DNA from 2 places in the Mesorhizobium sp. M0938 genome. Region 1 is predicted to be linked to the other one. Evidence: predicted binding sites of a transcription regulator. Region 1 holds the regulator's gene; the other holds the start of a gene.
The links. Region 1 encodes HrcA, which represses chaperone genes, less so after heat shock. Its sites were predicted from a motif close to GTTAGCACTCNCNNNNNGNGAGTGCTAAC; they were not measured.
Positions count from the first base shown of each region.

Region 2: the regulator HrcA is predicted to act here: its motif matches at 2,101-2,129, upstream of groES (co-chaperone GroES).

Region 1 is NZ_JAMYNS010000001.1:497,749-501,158, forward strand. Features, by position in the region: gene rdgB (RdgB/HAM1 family non-canonical purine NTP pyrophosphatase) at 1-101, opposite strand, end outside; gene NKH73_RS02395 (VOC family protein) at 101-511, opposite strand; gene rph (ribonuclease PH) at 526-1,242, opposite strand; gene hrcA (heat-inducible transcriptional repressor HrcA) at 1,377-2,474, shown strand; gene NKH73_RS02410 (hypothetical protein) at 2,573-2,770, shown strand; gene NKH73_RS02415 (PQQ-dependent sugar dehydrogenase) at 2,874-3,410, shown strand, end outside.
Region 2 is NZ_JAMYNS010000007.1:101,833-105,242, forward strand. Features, by position in the region: gene groL (chaperonin GroEL) at 27-1,682, opposite strand; gene groES (co-chaperone GroES) at 1,745-2,041, opposite strand; gene NKH73_RS14580 (class I SAM-dependent methyltransferase) at 2,202-2,999, opposite strand; gene NKH73_RS14585 (hypothetical protein) at 3,086-3,410, shown strand, end outside.

The sequences.
Region 1 (3,410 bases):
TTCGCATCTATGCCGAATGGCGCCATCAGATCGGCGAATTCGCGCAGCTTGCCGGCATTGTGGCTGGCAACGACGATCTCATGTCCATCAAGTGATTGCATCAGATGCCCCAGATTCTTGGTTCGGCGAATTCGATTGAATTGCCGGAGGGGTCGCGAATATAGATCGAGCGGCCGCCCTGCGGCCATTCGAACTCGCTTTCGATAGCGATTTTCTTCTCCTCCAGATGCGCTTTCCAGCGGAGAATCTCGTCCGCGCTTGCGGCAAAGCACAGATGGCCGTCGCCGACAGCGCCGTGCGGCGGCACTTTCAGCCTGGCATCGGGCGCCGGCGGCACCTTGGTCGCCTCGGCGTTGAAGATGAGCAGCACCCCGTTCCCGCAGCGGAAGAAAAGATGCCTGCCGTCGACCTTGCCGAGCAGATCGAGCCCGAGGACGCTGGAATAGAAGTTTTCCGCGGCATCGAGGTCGGTCACGTAGAGGGCTGATTCGAGGATGGCGGAAGGGGTCATGACAGAACCGATGGCTAAGCCACAGCCATCTGCTGCAGGCTGACCAGTCGCGCAATGCCCTTCTTGGCCAGTTCCATCAGCGCCGTGAACTGCTCTTCCGAGAAAGGCTCGCCTTCGGCGGTGCCTTGGATCTCGACGATGCCGCCCTTGCCGGTCATGACAAAATTGGCGTCGGTGCCGGCCGAGGAGTCCTCGAGGTAGTCGAGGTCAATGACCGGCTGGCCGTCATGGATGCCGCAGGAGATAGCCGCGACATGGTCCTTCAGCACCTTGGCGACGCTGGCCATCTGCCGGGCTTCCATCCAGCGCAGGCAGTCGTAGAGCGCCACCCAGCCGCCGGTGATCGAGGCCGTGCGCGTGCCGCCATCGGCCTGGATCACGTCGCAGTCGACGGTGATCTGCTGTTCGCCGAGCGCCTGCAGATCGACCACGGCACGCAGGGAACGGCCAATCAGCCGCTGGATTTCCAGCGTGCGGCCGCCTTGCTTGCCGGACGAAGCTTCGCGGCGCATGCGTTCGCCGGTCGAGCGCGGCAGCATGCCGTATTCCGCCGTCACCCAGCCCTTGCCGGAATTGCGCATCCAGCCCGGCACCTTTTCCTCAAGGCTGGCCGTACACAGCACATGCGTGTCGCCGAACTTCACCAGGCACGAACCTTCCGCGTGCTTGGAGACGCCGCGCTCGAAGGAGATGGCGCGCATTTCGTCGAATTGGCGTTTGGAAGGGCGCATTCAGGCTTTTTTCCTATCTTTTTCGGAATCGTGGCCGGCTTGTAGCCGCATGGTGCGCAAGGCGCAAAGGAAAATGGCCGGTTGCGCGGGCGCGGCCGAAGTCTATATCTTTGGGCCGGAGGATTTTGGCCCGAATGACCAAGGCAGTCGATCCCAGTTCGCAGTCGCCCCTGCTTCAATCGCCCGCACTCCAGTCGCTCGACATGCGTTCGCGCGACATCTTTCGGCGCATCGTCGATTCCTATCTGAAGGACGGAGAGCCGGTCGGCTCACGCAGCCTGTCGCGTATCCTGCCGTCGTCGCTGTCGCCGGCCACGATCCGCAACGTGATGAGCGATCTCGAGCATCTCGGCCTGATTTACGCGCCGCATATCTCGGCCGGCCGGCTGCCGACCCAGGCCGGCCTGCGCTTCTTCGTCGATGCGTTCATGGAGCTTGGCGATCTTTCCGACGAGGAACGCCGCACCATCGAGGCGCAGGTGCGCGCCTCCGGCTCGGGCGCGACGCTGGAGCACATGCTCACCGAAGCCAGCCAGATGCTGTCCGGCATGTCGCGCGGCGCCGGCCTGGTGCTTGCCGCCAAGAACGAGGTGGCGCTCAAGCACATCGAATTCATCCAGCTCGAGCCGACCAAGGCGCTGGCCGTGCTGGTGTCGCAGAACGGCGACGTCGAAAATCGCGTCGTCGACCTGCCCGCCGGCGTCACCGTCTCGCAATTGCATGAAGCCTCGAACTTCCTCAATGCCCACATCCGCGGCCGCACGCTGGCCGAGGCGCGGATCGAGATCGCCCGCCTCAAGGAAGAGACCAAGGCCGCCCTCGACACGCTGTCGCAGGATCTGGTCGAAAAGGGCCTCGCGGTCTGGGCGGGCACCGAGAGCGGCCTGCCGGCGCGTCTCATCGTGCGCGGCCGCGCCAATCTGCTGGAAAACGTCACCGCCCAGGCCGACATCGAGCTGTTGCGGCACTTGTTCGAAGATCTGGAGACACAGGACGGGTTGATCCAGCTTCTCGACCTTGCCGAAGAAGGGTCGGGCGTGCGCATCTTCATCGGCTCGGAGAACAAGCTGTTTTCGCTGTCGGGTTCGTCGCTGGTCGTTGCGCCCTATCGCGACAAGGACGCCCGCGTCATCGGGGCGCTCGGCGTTATCGGCCCGACCCGTCTGAACTACGCCCGCATCGTGCCGATGGTCGACTATACCGCGCAGCTTATTTCCCGCATGCTGCGATAATGCATATCGTCCCAAAAGTGCAGCGGTTTTGGGACATGCATAAAACAAAACCCAGGCGCGTCGCAGCATGCGCTTAGGCCGGACCTCAAGGAGAAAAAATGGCGCTGGAATCATTCAAGGCCCAGATCAGCCTGTTGCTCGAGCAAATGATCAACCAGCCCGAGGATCAGCATGAAGTGCAGGAGCAACTGCGCGAAAAGCTGAGGGAAATGCGCGCCATGGGCCTGCCGCTGCCGGCCGATCTCGTCGCGTTGGAAAAACGCCTCGACGATGATTTCTACGCGGCCGGAAACTGAGCCTGAAAGCCAACGGCGATTTGCTTGTGCTGAACCACTCAACCCGGAACGACCGTCGAGCTAGCCAGTTTCTCAGGATCGGAGCCAAGTTTAGGAGGACAGGTTGATCCGATTTGGCGGTTTTGCGGCCATTGCAGCCGCCTTGTTTCTTGCGACAGCAGCGTTCGCCCAGCAAGCGGATCAACAGGTGCTGAAAGGCGAAGCCGCGTTCGGCGGCTGGAAAGGTGACAGGCCGGGCGTGCGACGCCTGATCAGGCCAGACGATCTGCCGGCGCCCAATGTCAGCCAATCCGTAAAGAACGGCGCCGGCCGGGCCGAAATACCCGAAGGTGCCAGGCCACTGCTGCCACCGGGCTTCTCGGCCGAGATGATCGCCTCCGGCATCTACAATCCGCGCGCCGTCCGTGTTGCGCCGAATGGCGATCTGTTCGTCGCCAACAGCAAAGCCGGCCAGATACGGGTTTACCGTCTCGCCGAGGACAGCGCAAAACCGGCCGAGAAATCGACCTACGCCACGAAACTCACTCGCCCCTACGGCATCGCCTTCTATCCGCCGGGTGACAAGCCGCAATGGGTCTACATCGCCAACAGCAACAGCATCGTTCGTTTCCCCTATCGGGACGGCGACCTGAAGGCCTCC
Region 2 (3,410 bases), on a different contig from region 1:
GTATCTGAAGGCTGATGGAACGTGGATCAGAAATCCATGCCGCCCATGCCGCCCATGCCGCCGCCGCCCATGCCGCCTGGCATGCCGCCGCCAGCCGACTCCTTCTTCGGAGCCTCCGCGATCATGGCTTCGGTGGTGACCAGCAGGCCGGCGACCGAGGCCGCATCCTGGAGAGCCGTGCGCACGACCTTGACCGGATCGACGATACCCATGGCGATCATGTCGCCATATTCGCCGGTCTGGGCGTTGTAGCCGAAGGTCGGGCCCTTGTTCTCGAGGATCTTGCCGGCAACGATCGATGCTTCCGCACCGGCGTTGGCCGCGATCTGGCGGGCCGGAGCCTGCAGCGCACGACGCACGATGTTGATGCCAGCGGTCTGGTCGGAGTTGGCGCCGGTTGCCTTGATGTTCAGCGAAGCGCGCAGGAGTGCGACGCCGCCGCCGGGAACGATGCCTTCTTCGACGGCCGCGCGGGTCGCGTTGAGGGCGTCATCGACGCGGTCCTTCTTTTCCTTGACTTCGATCTCGGTCGCACCGCCGACGCGGATGACGGCAACGCCGCCCGCCAGCTTGGCGAGACGTTCCTGCAGCTTCTCCTTGTCGTAGTCCGAGGTGGTCTCCTCGATCTGCTGCTTGATCTGGGCAACGCGGCCCTGGATCTCGGCCTTCTTGCCGGCACCGTCGACGATGGTGGTGTTCTCCTTGGAGATCGACACCTTCTTGGCGCGGCCGAGCATGTTGAGGCCAACATTCTCGAGCTTGATGCCGAGGTCTTCGGAAATGACCTGGCCACCGGTGAGGATGGCGATGTCTTCCAGCATGGCCTTGCGGCGATCACCGAAGCCCGGCGCCTTGACGGCGGCGATCTTCAGGCCGCCACGCAGCTTGTTGACGACGAGCGTGGCCAGAGCCTCGCCTTCGACGTCTTCCGAGATGATGACCAGCGGCTTCGAGGTCTGCACGACAGCCTCGAGGATCGGCAGCATGGCCTGCAGGTTGGAGAGCTTCTTCTCGTGGAGAAGGATGTAAGCGTCTTCCAGATCCGCAACCATCTTGTCGGCGTTGGTGACGAAGTAGGGCGAGAGATAGCCGCGGTCGAACTGCATGCCTTCGACGACCTCGAGTTCGGTCTCGGCGGTCTTGGCTTCCTCGACCGTGATGACGCCCTCATTGCCGACCTTCTGCATCGCTTCGGCGATCATCGAGCCGACCGAAGCATCGCCATTGCCGGCGATGGTGCCGACCTGAGCAACTTCTTCCGAGGTCTTGATCTTCTTGGCGTTCTTGATCAGCGTTGCGACGACGTCGGTTACCGCGAGGTCGATGCCGCGCTTCAGGTCCATCGGGTTCATGCCGGCGGCAACCGCCTTGTGGCCTTCCTGGACGATCGACTGCGCCAGAACGGTCGCGGTCGTGGTGCCGTCGCCGGCGATGTCGTTGGTCTTCGAAGCAACTTCGCGGACCATCTGCGCGCCCATGTTCTCGAACTTGTCTTCCAGCTCGATTTCCTTGGCGACGGTGACGCCGTCCTTGGTGATGCGCGGGGCGCCGAACGACTTGTCGATGACGACGTTGCGGCCCTTGGGGCCGAGCGTCACCTTCACTGCGTCGGCGAGGATGTTGACGCCGCGCAGCATGCGCTCACGGGCATCGCGGGAAAATTTTACGTCTTTGGCAGCCATTTTTAGCTCCTGGCAGGGGCTTGAATTGAGCCCGAAGATTTAAGTGACGGTGAGGCCGATATTCAGCCGATGATGCCCATGATGTCGGATTCCTTCATGATCAGAAGGTCTTCGCCATTGAGCTTGACTTCGGTGCCCGACCACTTGCCGAACAGGATACGGTCGCCGGCCTTGACGTCCAGCGGGACGAGCTTGCCGGCTTCGTCGCGGGCGCCGGAACCAACGGCGATGATCTCGCCTTCCTGCGGCTTTTCCTTAGCCGTATCGGGGATGATGATCCCGCCGGCAGTCTTGGATTCGGATTCAACCCGGCGTACGACCACGCGGTCATGAAGCGGGCGGAACTTCGACTTTGCCATTTTTTATTCCTCGATGAGAATGGTGAGAACAGTTCCTCCGTCCGGCGGCGCCGGACCTGGTTAGCACTCACCAATGGCGAGTGCTAACGTGGCGCTGAAATAGGCTGGCGGCATGCGAGAGTCAAGGCGCTCGTTGAGCCGATCGATGCCGGACGACGAACTATTGGTGTCTTGGCGAACCAAGTACCAGCAGCGGGCATCGTTCCGCCAGCGGATACGATCCGCTCGGCACGACGCGCACTTCGTCGAACCAGCCGTTCGCCTCGTCGACGAGCATGGCAAGCGTCGCGAAGCAGTAAGTCGTTTGCGAACCCGCATAGACATCGATGGTGCCGATAGACGCCACGCTCCACCCCGTTCGCGCGGCAAGGGCGGCGCGGTCCGGGAAGGTCTTGTCAAAAGCGTCGCGGATCACCTGCACATTTATGGCGCGATCGGAATCGCTGGTCGTACACGCCATGGCGATTCGCCATTTGAGCGCGTGGAAATTCTCAATTCCGCCGGCCAGGGCCTGGGCCTTGATGTCCTGCAGATCCTCGAATGCCTCAGGTCCGGCGAATACGCGGATCGCCGCACGGCTGCCGGGCTTCAGCACTCTGGCAACCTCGCCCAGGAGGGCGCGGCGAGCGCGTGCGGAATCGACGACCGTCAGACAACCGTCGCCTATGACCGCGCCGACGCTGGCGCGGCCGAGCGGAAGGTCCAGCCAGTTCCCGGTCGTTGCCTTGCGGCAGGCGCTATCGCCCGGCCATACGCCCGAAACCATGGCAGCGGATCCGTCGACGGCCAACATCGTCTTGCCGAGGCCGGCCAGTTCCGGGGTAACGCCCAGCAGCAGAACGTCGGCCTCGTCGAGATCAAGCTCGCGCTCGACAATGCCAACTGTCTCGGCAGTCGGCCGGAGCGGCGCCTCCAGGAGCATCCAGTGGCGGTGATAATCGTCCCAATGATTTGTCATGCAGGCTCGTCGGACCTAAGAAGGTCTGGCATCAACTGCTCATAACCGCTTAACGGAAGTGGTAAGGACGACAAGGGGGGACAACTGTGGCGCATGTCGTCGTCATAACACATGAGCACGACCGCTTCCTAGGCAAGCGCGATATCCTGCTGCGCAGGGATAGTCCCTATCTGCTTTTCGACGTTCTGGGAGAATTGAAAAGACGCGGCCATTCGGTTCGAATTCAGCAAGGTCTGTCGAAGACATACAGCGCCGACGTCGCGGTTCTGCATGTCGATGCGACGATAACGCCCGCAGACTATCTCGACTATGCACGGAGTTTCCCGTTCTGCCTCAATGTCGGGGCGGCTGACATATCCAAACGACGGATCAGCGGAGCGTTGGTGAACCAGGGAGACGTTTGGCAAGGGC